DNA from 3 places in the Paenibacillus sp. 79R4 genome. Region 1 is predicted to be linked to each of the others. Evidence: predicted binding sites of a transcription regulator. Region 1 holds the regulator's gene; each other region holds the start of a gene.
What was found. The regulator NrdR, encoded in region 1, represses ribonucleotide reductase genes. The targets are predictions, from matches to a motif close to AACACNATATATNGTGTT.

Region 1 (4,291 bases):
GTTGGGGTAGTTGGGGTAGTTGGGGTAGTTGGGGTAGTTGACCGTTGAAGTCATTGATGCGCCAGACTCTAACGGAAATTGAATCCGCTATTTTGGCAAATTCGACGATTCTGCAATTGTAACGGAAATCTGATCCTCTATTTGGGGAACGTCTACCCTTATTCTGCTGAAAAACTTCAATTAAGGGACTCCATTTCCGTTAGAATTCAAAAACGGCTCTTTTAGACCAAATAGCGGCACTGGTTTCCGTTAGATCTTTCTGCATCGATTAGTGGACCAAAACCCGCTCGCCTTCACCAGCGGCTCAGCGTTATCGAACATACGGGTTAGTCTAGCTGGTGTAGTTAGTAGCGGCGGATTGTTGGGGCTATTGGGGCTATTGGGGCTATTGGGGCTATTGGGGCTATTGGGGCTGTTGGTTGCTTGTCGGTCGCTTGTTGGTTGCTGGCGGTGTCGTTAGTCATGTTGCTAGTGCTATTGGTGCTTCTGTGATTTAGTGCTTCTGTGTTCTTCTTGGAGCTATTAGTGGCATTGTGTGGCGTTAGTGACTTGGGAGCCATTGGCTGTTGGTGCTGTTGATGTTGTTATGCTCTTGGGGCTTGTGTGCTCCAGGTGCTTCTGTGCTCCTAGGGCTTCTATGCTCTTAGTGCATCTGTGTTCTTAGTGCATCTGTGTTCTTAGTGCTTCTATGCTCTTAGTGCTTCTGTGCTCCTTGGTGCTTCTGTGCTCTTAGTGCATCTGTGTTCTTAGTGCTTCTGTGTTCTTAGTGCATCTGTGTTCTTAGTGCTTCTGTGTTCTTAGTGCTTCTGTGTTCTTAGTGCTTCTGTGTTCTTAGTGCTTCTGTGTTCTTAGTGCATCTGTGTTCTTACTGCTTCTGTGCTCTTAGTGCTTCTGTGCTCCTTAGTGCTTCTATGCTCTTGGTGCTTCTGTGCTCCTAGTGCTTCTATGCTCTTAGTGCTTCTGTGTTCTTAGTGCCTCTGTGTTCTTAGTGCTTCTGTGTTCTTAGTGCATCTGTGTTCTTAGTGCATCTGTGTTCTTACTGCTTCTGTGTTCTTAGTGCTTCTGTGTTCTTAGTGCATCTGTGTTCTTAGTGCTTCTATGCTCTTAGTGCTTCTGTGTTCTTACTGCTTCTGTGTTCTTAGTGCTTCTATGCTATTAGTGGCATTGTGTAGCGTTAGTGGCATTGTTTGGTGTTAGTGACTTGGGGCTTATTGGTTGTTAGTTTTTTTGTGCCCTTGGGGCTCTAGGGCCGTTAGTGCGTTAGTGCTGTTGGTATCGTTGTGGCGTAGCGTTGTGTTATTAGTATTGTTGGTGCGATTAGAGTCGTCATATCTTGGTGTGGTCGCTTGGTATCGTCGGTGGTGTGTATCTCATTGATGCACCAGCTCTAACGGAAATTAGTTCCGCTATTTTGGCGAATTCAACGATTCTGTAATTGTAACGGAAATCTGATCCCCTATTTGGGTATAGTCTACCCTTATTCTGCTGAAAAACTTCAAATAAGGGACTCCATTTCCGTTAGAATTCAAAAACGGCCCTTTCAGACCAAATAGCGGCACTGATTTCCGTTAGCCTCTTGACTCAAATCCACAAAGAAAGAGTGCTGCCTGAACTTAAAGGCTGCACTCTTTTACATCTAAAATGTAGCCGGCCGCCAGCACGAACCGATGTACGAGCAATGTACGAACCGGCAATATGAGCTGAAACGAACCAGCCTGCGATGCCACTCCCGCCAGAGGGCACCCCGTTGCGCTTACTCCTCGCTCGCAGGCTTGGAGAGCAAGCTGTTCAATTCTTTCATGAACATGTTAATGTCCTTGAATTGACGATATACCGAGGCGAATCGGACATAAGCCACCTCATCAACCGGATATAGCTGTTCCATGACCAGTTCGCCGATTTCACGGCTCTCCACTTCCGCGTTCGCAGAGTGGCGCATCTGACGCTCTACCGCGGATACGACTGACTCCAATTGCTCGACAGATACCGGCCTTTTCTCACAAGCACGCATCAGTCCTCTTAGCAGCTTCTCGCGATTGAATTCCTCGCGGCTGCCATCTTTCTTAATGACGATGAGCGGCATCTCCTCCACCATCTCAAATGTAGTAAAACGTCGGCTGCATTTCTCACATTCACGACGGCGGCGGATCGAGCGATTCTCGTTAGCTGGCCTCGAATCAAGCACCTTCGTCCCCATATAGTCACAATACGGACATCTCACGCAAAAATGTCTCCCTTCTGCTTCTGTTAACTGTTATTCCTGCAAGTAAGACTGACAAAAAAGACTGCCAATAAATAACTAAAAAAATCTGTAATGAAGTTTCAAATACCGGAGCATAATACTGTTACCAACCGCAAGGAGGTGAACAACAATGGCGCAAAATTCTTCTAACAACCTGGTAGTAAAACAAGCTACTGGCGCACTCGAGCAAATGAAATATGAAGTTGCTCAAGAGCTTGGCATTAATTTTCCACAAGATGGATACGCTGGTAACCTGACTTCTTACGAAAACGGTTCGATCGGTGGTTACATTACTAAACGTCTGGTAACTATCGCCGAACAACAATTGGCAGGCCAATTCAAATAAGTAAGCTCTCAGGAAAGCATTGAAAGGCTCTAAAGCCTTTTAGTGCTTTCCTTATATCTATTGTAACCGAGGCTTTCCTTAAAAATCATCATATATCTCGGAATATTGTTTGTAGTAATGAGTCACCCGCTGTACATAATGCCTGGTCTCTCCAAACGGGATATCCTTCACCGACTCTAATTGACCGTCCCATCTTCCACTCTTGATCCAATTTTTTACATTGGTCGGTCCCGCGTTATAGGCCGCAATCATAGCGATTGGATTTCCATCAAATTGCTCCGACAACGACTTCAAATACCACGTTCCGATCTGAATATTCGCATCAATCTCGTTCTTGACTTTATCAAGAGGCACCTTGTCATACTTCGCTTTTAAAATAACCCACTCCGCCGTATCCGGCATAATTTGCATAATTCCGAGGGCACCCTTCTTTGATTCAGCACCCGCTTTAAAATTCGTCTCCACTCGAATAATCGCAGCCACAATCAAGGGATCCAGACCATTCTCCCGCGCATGCTGCTTAATTTCTTCTTTATAATAGATCGGATAGAACATAGACAACCATGCAGAATTAAAAAACAGAATGACAACAAAACCAAGAAACAGCAAAAGCAGCACTCTCTTCTTCCGCAGCAGCCTCATATAGAAACCTTTTCCCGCCAAAATGTCTCGATTTGACGCTTCGTCTCATCCAATCCGTAACTATTGTTGATCAGGACATCGGCTTTGCTCTTCTTCCATTCTATATCCATCTGTGCTGCCAGCCTTGAACTCGCCTGTTCCATAGTCAGATTATCGCGTTCCATCAATCGTTCCAGCTGGACTTCCTTTGGAACATATACGACCATAATCTGCTCGTAAAGCCCTTCCTGTCCGGACTCATATAGGAGAGGAATATCACAAACGACCAGACGATGAGGATCAGCCGCTTCCAGCGCTTTCATTCTCGCCGCCATCTCGTTGCGGATGGCCGGATGAGTTAATTCATTCAGCACTTTACGCTGCTCCGGGTTCGAGAATACAACTGCCCCAAGCCGCTTGCGGTTCAAAGTTCCGTCCAGATTCAAAATATCCTCTCCAAAATGCTCTGCGACTTTAGCCAGAACCGGATGCCCCGGCTCCATGATTTCTCTGGCGATGACATCGGCATCAATCAGCGCTGCTCCTAACGACACAAGCATGCGAGAGACCGTGCTCTTTCCGGTTGCTATCCCACCGGTTAGTCCAATATTCATCCTCTCACCTCGCCGTCGACTTTAAAATTCGAAGAAGCTGTGGAATGTTTGAGTTTAGTCTTTTTAACGCTTGTCCGCTTCAAAGGCTGACACTTCGGGCAATAATGCGTTCCGCGGCCTCCAACGACCATCTTTTCGACAGGGTGACCACAAACTACGCATGACTCATCCTTCCGTCCATAAATACGCAGCGATTGCTGGAACATTCCCATCTCTCCCTGTCCGTTCACATAGGACTTTATGGAGGACCCGCCAGCTTCAACCGCTTCATTTAATGTTTCCAAGATCATAGTATGAAGCTTGCAAAGCAGATCATCACTTAGTTCGCAAGCGGGAGTCTCAGGGTGAATTCCGGCGCGGAACAACGCCTCATCTACATAAATATTGCCAAGCCCGACCACATATTCCTGATTCAATAGCGCCACCTTAATTTTGGTCGACCGTTTAGCCATCACCTTGTGAAAAGCC
Region 2 (4,291 bases), on a different contig from region 1:
AACGGCCTGTTGGCGGCGTGCCGCTTGAAGAAGATTCCATCCGAGGAGGACCAGTATGCATCCGGTTACCAGGATATAACCTCCGAGCACGGGCCGCAGCGCTGCAAGCAGGGAGGCATGCTCCTGACCCACAGAGCCGGCCGCTGCATTTTTTATCGCTCCAAGCCCCAGCGCGGCCCCCATAACCATCCCTAAATTGCGTGTCAAAGCGATCATGCCTCCGATAGAACCGGTATGTTCTTTAGGGGCATATTGCATGATGAAGCTGTTATTCGGCGCGGACAATAACCCCATCCCGATGCCGAGCAGGCTCAGCGAACCAAGCAGCATAAGGACGTTGGCCTCCGTCTGGTCCGGGACCAGGGCCAGCACGATAAGAGCAAGGCCCATGCCAAGCATGCCGAGCAGCATAAGCCGCCTGGACCCATAACGGTCGGACCAACCCCCGGCAACGGGGCCAGCAACCCCGAGCAGGATCGGATAGATGGCCATGATATAACCGGAAATCGAAGGTGAAAATCCGGCCTTGCCTGTTAAGTAAAAGGGCAGGGCAACGAGAACGGTGTTTGCCATCATGAACGACATCGTGCTGATTATCAATCCCCCGGAGAGCGGGAAAGTGCGGAACAGCCGGATCGGCAGAAACGGTGACGAATGGCGCAGCTCCCACAGTAGAAAAGCTGTAAATCCTGTGATGGCTATGATGAACGCCACCGGCTGAGCGGCTGAGATGGCGTAAATCATAGAGGCGATTGAAATGATGAACAGGATTGCGCCAAGGCGGTCAAGCGGGACTTTTCCGGTGGCTGATTCCCGTCCTGCCATACTATTCTTCTTGCCGGCGGGAATATAGCGAATAGCGAGCAGAGTAGCCATCAAGGATACGGGAACATGGACCAGGAAAAGCCATTGCCAATTCAGCCATTCAGCAATAAATCCGCCGGCGATGGGGCCGCTCATGGCGCCCAAAGCAACGGCCGTGCTGACGATACCGAGGGCGCGTCCCCGTTGTTCTTTGGGCAAATAGAGAGCAATGATCGCGATATTGGTCGCCTGGAACATCGATGCTCCGACTGCCTGTACTGCCCGCAGAATCAGCATAATTGCGATATTGGGGGAGAAAGCGATCAAAATAGAGCTCAGTGCGAAAATAACATACCCGGTATTATGAATTGTTCGATGGCTGTAGCGGTCCCCCAGCTTGCCCATCAATGGAAGGAGGGAGGCGATTACGAGCAAATAACCGGTGGTGATCCATTGAACAACGCCAAGCTCGCTATGAAACAGGTCGGCGAATTGCGGTAGCGATACATTCATGACACCGGCTGTAAAATGGGAAACAAAAGCACCTAGACATAAAGCTGTCATCATAAGAAAACGATTCATGAGTTCCTCCTGCTTGTATAGAATTTCGTTTGTATCGTTGTTATTTAGTTTAGAAACTAAACCAAATAAGCAAAAAAAATTAATGATTTTGCTGCAAAAAATCGTTGAGTTTGTCGATGCATTTTTCAAATATCTCTATTTCCTGGGCGCTTACTTGGGTGCGTAGCTGGTTGTAAAAACCCAGATGCACCCTATCGTGGGCCGCATTGGCTTCTTGTCCCAAAGCTGTAAGGGAAAGGACGATCCCCCTGGCATCATGCGGATGCGGCGAACGGACAACCAGCTCTTTGGCCTCCAGCCGGGCAATAAGCTGGGTGACCGCACCCTTGGTGATGCCCAGACGACTGGCAAGTTCACTCATCAGCACATTGCCCTCGGGGCCGATTGCCGTTATAGTATGGATTTCACTTGGCGTCAGCGGCCCGGCTGAGCCAAACGTGTGAGGCTGACGCTCCAGGCGGCGCAGCTGCATAATGAGTCTGCCAAGATTACGGCTACCTTGTTGTTCCTGCCCGGTTAGTGGGGTTAGATTTTTTTTCATGGGTATAGTTTAGTTTCTAAACATAATGTTTGTCAAGCCATTTCATCCGGCAAAAGCTTACGAGCTTAATCGGATATAAGCAGGGCAGTTCTACAAGCTGACAAAAAGGATATAAAAAGCACTCTAGCAGGGCGAACGGGATTTCTAGACTTCAATCACGCCGATGGGACGGCTCAATCACGCCGACTGGATGCGCTTCGTGCTTTTCTCGTCACGTTGACATAGCAGTCCTTGCCATCCAAGTCCGGGTGAAGATCAGATCGGTTTTACAAGTTCAAAAATTCTTAAAAATTATTTATTTAAAAAGGGATCTGACGAGGGGCTGTCTACAGGCCGGATTAAAGCGTTTTTTCTGAGAATCTATTACATTATCCAAGCGATTTGGGACGTTTGTACGGATTGACAATACTATATATAGGTGGTAAATTGATTTAGCACAACAAGATGTTGTTTGTTTATAGGTTTTTAACCTTTATATTAGAAATACAGGTAAGAGATAGATTGTAAGGGGAAAAGTGAGGGAGTATCGATGTTAATTGCGTATGATTCCAAGACAGGGAATGTAAAACGGTTCATTCAGAAGCTCGACTTGCCTGCCGTGCAAATTGACGAGGGCATGACGCTGGAGGAGCCGTTTGTGCTGATTACATATACGACCGGGTTCGGTCAGATACCATCAAGAGTCTCGGCGTTTTTGGAACATAATCATGGCCGGATGCTCGGTGTGGCGGCCAGTGGTAACCGCAATTGGGGCGAGAGATTTGCGAAAAGTGCGGACTTGATCTCCGAGCGCTACCAGGTGCCGGTTGTGGCTAAGTTTGAGCTATCCGGGACGAAAAAGGATGCGGAGATTTTTAAGCAGGAGGTGAGCCGGGTTGCGGCATATTGAACTGAACAATCAATTGATGCAGCGTGATGAGAACGGGTTCTTCCAGCTGGAGAAGGACCGGGAAGCTGTCGCTGAGTTTATGAAGGAAGTAGCGGGTAGAACGATGATCTTCCCGACTACGGCCGATAAAGTACGGTATATGATCGATCATGACTACTATGAAAATGTGTACGACCGGTATACGGCTGATGAAATAGATCAAGTATTTGCGATTACCCATAGCTATCAATTTGAATTCCCGTCCTACATGGCGGCATCGAAATTTTATACGGACTATGCGTTGAAGACGAACGACAAGTCCAAGTATTTGGAGCATTATCCCGATCGGGTGGCTATCGTAGCGCTATATCTTGGCCGAGGAAATGCAGATACGGCCGGCACGCTGGCACGATCGATGATGGAGCAGCGGCTGCAGCCAGCTACCCCGACCTTTCTGAACGCGGGCAAGAGCCGGCGCGGCGAGATGGTCTCCTGCTTCCTGCTGGAAATGGATGATTCTCTGAACTCTATCAACTACGTATTAAATACGTGTATGCAGCTGTCCAAGATCGGCGGGGGAGTTGCGGTCAACTTGTCGAAGCTGCGCGGACGCGGCGAAGCGATCAAAGGCGTGGAAGGCGCGGCCAAAGGCATAATGCCGGTGCTGAAGCTGATGGAGGACGCCTTCTCCTATGCGGACCAGATGGGACAGCGCAAAGGCTCGGGCGCAGGGTATTACAATATTTTCGGCTGGGATATCGCTGAGTTTCTGGATAGCAAGAAGATTAACGCCGATGAGCGGATTCGCCTGAAAACCCTGTCGATCGGTTTGATTGTGCCGAACCGCTTCTATGAACTGGCCAAAGCTAACGAACCGCTTCATGTGTTTGGCCCATATAGTGTATACCAAGCTTACGGAATACATCTGGATGATATGGATCTGGACGTGATGTATGACAAGCTGCTGGCGGACGACCGGGTGAAGAAGAAGAAATTAATGAGCGCACGGGACATGCTGACGAAGATCGCTATGGTTCAGCTGGAATCCGGCTATCCATATATCATGAACAAGAGCAACGCGAACAACCAGCATGCCTTGAAAAATATCGGACAGGTCAAAATGTCCAACCTGTGTACGGAAATTTTCCAGCTGCAGGAGACATCGGAGATTAAGGATTACGGTCACGAGGATATGATTCGCCGCGATATCAGCTGTAATCTGGCCTCGCTGAACATCGTGAACGTGATGGAGCGGAAGAAGGTCCGTGAATCCGTACATGAAGGCATGGTCGCATTGACAGCTGTAAGTGACATGACGAGCATTGCGAACGCTCCAGGCGTTGCCAAGGCGAACCGGGAGATGCATTCCGTCGGCCTTGGGGTCATGAATCTGCACGGCTTCCTGGCCAAGAACAAGATCGCATATGAGAGCGAAGAGGCGAGGGACTTTGCCCGTACGTTCTTCGCGATGATGAATTATTATTCTCTGGAAAAAA
Region 3 (4,291 bases), on a different contig from region 1:
CTATATCCGCAGCTGCTGCAGGTCTTGCAGCCCTCGATATTGATCAGCGAGGCCGAGCCGCAGGATGGGCACAGGTCGCGCGAGGCGGCTGGCGCATTATACCGTTGGTCGTTATCGTGATTATGGTCCTGGGTCTGCTCGTCATGCTGATGAGCTAACGTAGCAGCAACCGGAGCCGGATCATGGTCTCCGCCGAAATGGTCGCTTTGCACATGAATTTCCAACGCCTTGGCAACGGCGTCAGCAATGGATTCAACGCGATTCGGACCGAAACCGATCGCACCGGAGCCGCCGATTCCCTTCAGATGCTTGATCAGCAATTCTACCTTCTCCCCATGATCCCCATAACGGAGGAACAAGGAGCAGACACGGCCCAGCGCTTCGGCCATCGCGAATACGTCAGAACCCGCCTTGCCGACATTCAGGAAGATCTCGCCCGGAATTCCGTTCAGATCGTTAATCGTAATGTAGGCCATGCCAAACGGCGTGTTGATCTTGTACGTAGCACCGCGAAGCACTTGGGGACGTTTCTTATATTGCTTATCCTCCACCGCTTTCTTACCAACAGCGATACTAGGATTGTTGTCCTCTGCCGATCCGCCAGTCGATGCAGCTTCACTCACAGCAGTGGCCTTGGCCTCCTTGTCTTCCTTCTTCTCGGTCTGCAGAACTTGCACATCACGGCTGCCATCGCGGTAGATCGTAACCCCTTTGCACCCGAGATCGAAGGCAAGCTCATACAAACGCTTCGTATCTTCAACTGTGAAATCGGACGGGCAGTTCGCCGTCTTGGAGATCGAGCTGTCTACCCAGCGTTGGATCGCCGCTTGCACGCGGATGTGATCCTCTGCAGACAAGCTCATCGCCGTCACGTAATAATCGGGCAGTTCTTCACCCGGATGCGCATCCATCCATTCCTGAGCGATTGGCACAAATTGCTCGTCGAAGCCAAGCCGGCTTTGACGATAATATTTGAAAGCAAAATAAGGTTCAATGCCTGTCGATGTACCCACCATCGTACCTGTACTTCCGGTCGGAGCCTGTGTAATCAGGGTTACATTGCGAACCCCTTGCTCACGAATCGCCTCTTCCACCTCCGGATATACCTCCGTCATCACCTTCATAAAGCCGCTTTGCAAATATTTGTCCGCTTCAAATGCAGGGAAAGATCCTTTCTCAGCAGCAATCTCGGCAGATGCAAGATAGGCTTCCTTGGCGATAAAACCGTACAATTTATCAAGGAATTCCAGCGATTCCGGACTGCCGTAACGGATACGAAGCTTGATCATAAGCTCGGCCAGTCCCATCGTTCCCAAACCTACGCGGCGTTCCTTCTTCTGATTCTGCTCATTTTCTTCAAAGTGATAGGGCGTCCTGGTGATCACATTATCCAGAAAACGCACAGAATAACGCGTCGTAACCGCCAGTTCGTCCCAATCCACTTCATGGTTCTCTCCATCATAAAACTTGGACAAATTAATCGCCGACAGATTGCATACGCCCCAGCCAGGCAAACCTTGCTCTCCGCACGGGTTCGTGCAGATGATCGGGTTAAAATACCAGCTGTTCGACATTTGATTGTAGTATTCCATGAATACAACCCCAGGCTCAGCCGATTTCCAAGCCGATTCGATGATCGTATGCCAAATTTTCCGAGCCTTCACTGTCCGGTAATGGACAACTTTACGTCCGGCAGCTTTCCATTTATCAAGATCGCCATCCCAGACTTCAGTGTAATCGTCATCAGTGGTGTCCGGGAAGACCAATTCCCAATCCAAATCCTCTTTGACAGCCTTCATAAAGGCGTTGCTTACGCATACCGACAGGTTCGCGTTCGTGACTTGTCCCATTGTCTGCTTAACCGTAATGAAATCAAGCACATCCGGATGCCAGTCGTTGATCATAAGCATCAAAGCGCCGCGACGGCTGCCCCCTTGCTCGATCAGTCCTGTCGTATAGCTGAACAATCCGCCCCAGGATACCGCACCGCTCGATGAACCGTTAACGCCTTTAACCACCGCACGACGCGGACGAAGCGAACTGAGATTGATTCCGACACCGCCGCCGCGGGCCATAATCTCCGTCATTTCACTCAAAGTCTCCATAATACCGCCACGGCTATCCTTCGGAGAAGGAATGACGTAGCAGTTGAACAAGGTGAGCTCATCGCTGGCTCCTGCCCCTGCGGCAATCCGCCCGCCTGGAACAAGCTTCCAATCTTCCAATATACCACGAAATTTATCTGACCACTCCGCTTGCTTCTCTGGCGTTTCCTCCACCGAAGCCATCGCATGAGCCAATCGATCCCACATTTCTTCCGGTGTCTTCTCAATATTCAACGTCAGCTTCTCGACATCTGCTTCTACCAGCGCACCGCTGCGTGTCTTGACAGTAACCGACTGGCCGTCGCGAGCGATCACTTCGCCAACTTCCTTCGTCGGGAATTTAGGGTCATCCTTGGTCAGGACAAGAACAACGTCTCCAACCTTGGCATGGCTCGGATCAGGATTCTTCCAAGCGTACCTATCCAAGAAGATTTTCTCGCTTAGCCCTTCCAGGCGCTGATTTTGCTTCGTTTTCAAAGAAAACACCCTCCTAATTTATCAAAACTGTTCTGCACCTTTCAGCCGATTCTTGTCCGATTCCATCGGAATCATAAATAATAACAACTGATATAGTGTTAGCAAATTTCAACAAAAACACAAAAAAACAAGCTCAAAAAAGTAATACCGCTTAGCGGAGCTGCCGCTGACAGGAATATAACCGGAATCAAGCAGTAATTACGAGATTGAACCCTTCAAACATGGTTCCTGTTATGCATTTGCACACCTGGAATTGTTACAATAATATGTACAAATCTCAATATGTAGTGTGCTTAGTCCATTATACTACACTACATATGGTTGTCACAACGATCATTAGTTTAATTCAGACTATTATAGCTCCCCCTTCCTGTCCAAACTTCTAAATGCTCCAAATTGCTATCTATTTGGGCCCAAGTTATATCCTTTTTGTTTTTCGTCCATACTACCTACAGCAACTAGACAACGAGTCGTTAGACAAAAGGGAGGTTATATTATCAATGAACCCTCATCCCCCAAATCCGGACATGAAGCCTATGTTAGCCGGTGTTCCCATCGAATTTGAACGGAATTGGTATGAAGATCTTGATATGAGATTGAAAAAAGGCGGCCCCTGGGATGATTGGAGATTGTTCAATCTGGGTACCCAGGCCGAAGCTTCCCTGCTCGTTACCAGTTTTGAAGAGATGTTATGCCTCGGCCATCTTCAGCAATTTGACCCGCTGCCCCATCAGATTGATACGGCACAGAAGGTGATGTTCGAGATGCGCGGCAGAGCTATTCTTGCCGATGAGGTTGGGCTGGGCAAGACGATCGAAGCTGGACTGATTCTGAAAGAATATATCATTCGCGGACTTGTCAAGAAGGTTCTCATTCTCGTTCCAGCCTCGCTGGTTCTGCAATGGGTGAGAGAATTAAATCAGAAGTTCGGTATCTCTGCGGTAGCCCAGAAGAAAGAGCATTCCTGGCATAACGATATCGTCGTGGCTTCGATGGATACGGCCAAGCGCGACCCTCACAAGAAAATTCTGACTGATTATGAGTATGATATGGTCATTGTCGATGAAGCGCATAAACTAAAAAACAAAAAATCAACCAACTATCAGTTCATGCTGCAATTGCGCAAAAAATACTGCCTGCTCCTGACCGCAACCCCGATCCAGAACGACTTGAGCGAACTGTTCAACCTGATTACCTTGCTTAAGCCAGGTCAGCTTGGGGGGCAAAGCGATTTTGCGGCTAATTTTGTTCTCGACAAACGCATTGCCAAGAACGAGCAAGCCCTCAAGGGCGAGCTGTCAAAAGTATTGATCCGAAATCGTCGCGGTGAAGGCCAATTGGACTTCAAGAAGAGAATCGTGCGCAATGTGCATGTTGAGCTCTCTCCCGAGGAGAAGAACCTCTACAATGGCGTAACTTCCTTTATCAAGAACCAATATCGGGCAGCAGGCGGTGATATGGGCAGTATGTTCTCTCTGGTTACTCTGCAGAGGGAAGTATGCAGCAGCCGCGATGCCGTCTTCGTCACGCTGGTCAATCTGTCCAAGAAGCTGGCCCCGGATTCTCCACTGCGTGACGTTATCTGGGATCTGGTCGGAATTATTAAGACAATTCAAGCGAACAGCAAAGCGGAGAAGACGATGGAACTGATCCGTGAGATGAATGAGAAAGTGATCGTATTTACGGAATATCGGGCGACCCAGGAATAT

Region 2: nrdI (class Ib ribonucleoside-diphosphate reductase assembly flavoprotein NrdI) is a predicted target of NrdR. The motif match lies at 2,332-2,349, and genes of this name have one in related genera.
Region 3: DMN77_RS15755 (adenosylcobalamin-dependent ribonucleoside-diphosphate reductase) is a predicted target of NrdR. The motif match lies at 2,857-2,874, and genes of this name have one in related genera.

What each region holds. Positions count from the first base shown of each region.
Region 1 covers NZ_QJOT01000017.1:27,490-31,780, reverse strand. Annotated here, with positions in the region: gene nrdR (transcriptional regulator NrdR) at 1,754-2,221, opposite strand; gene DMN77_RS19785 (alpha/beta-type small acid-soluble spore protein) at 2,373-2,588, shown strand; gene DMN77_RS19780 (lytic transglycosylase domain-containing protein) at 2,667-3,230, opposite strand; gene coaE (dephospho-CoA kinase) at 3,227-3,823, opposite strand; gene mutM (DNA-formamidopyrimidine glycosylase) at 3,820-4,291, opposite strand, start outside.
Region 2 covers NZ_QJOT01000010.1:201,397-205,687, reverse strand. Annotated here, with positions in the region: gene DMN77_RS16090 (MFS transporter) at 1-1,386, opposite strand, end outside; gene DMN77_RS16085 (MarR family winged helix-turn-helix transcriptional regulator) at 1,466-1,858, opposite strand; gene nrdI (class Ib ribonucleoside-diphosphate reductase assembly flavoprotein NrdI) at 2,457-2,816, shown strand; gene nrdE (class 1b ribonucleoside-diphosphate reductase subunit alpha) at 2,803-4,291, shown strand, end outside.
Region 3 covers NZ_QJOT01000010.1:122,909-127,199, forward strand. Annotated here, with positions in the region: gene DMN77_RS15755 (adenosylcobalamin-dependent ribonucleoside-diphosphate reductase) at 1-2,582, opposite strand, end outside; gene DMN77_RS15760 (DEAD/DEAH box helicase) at 3,083-4,291, shown strand, end outside.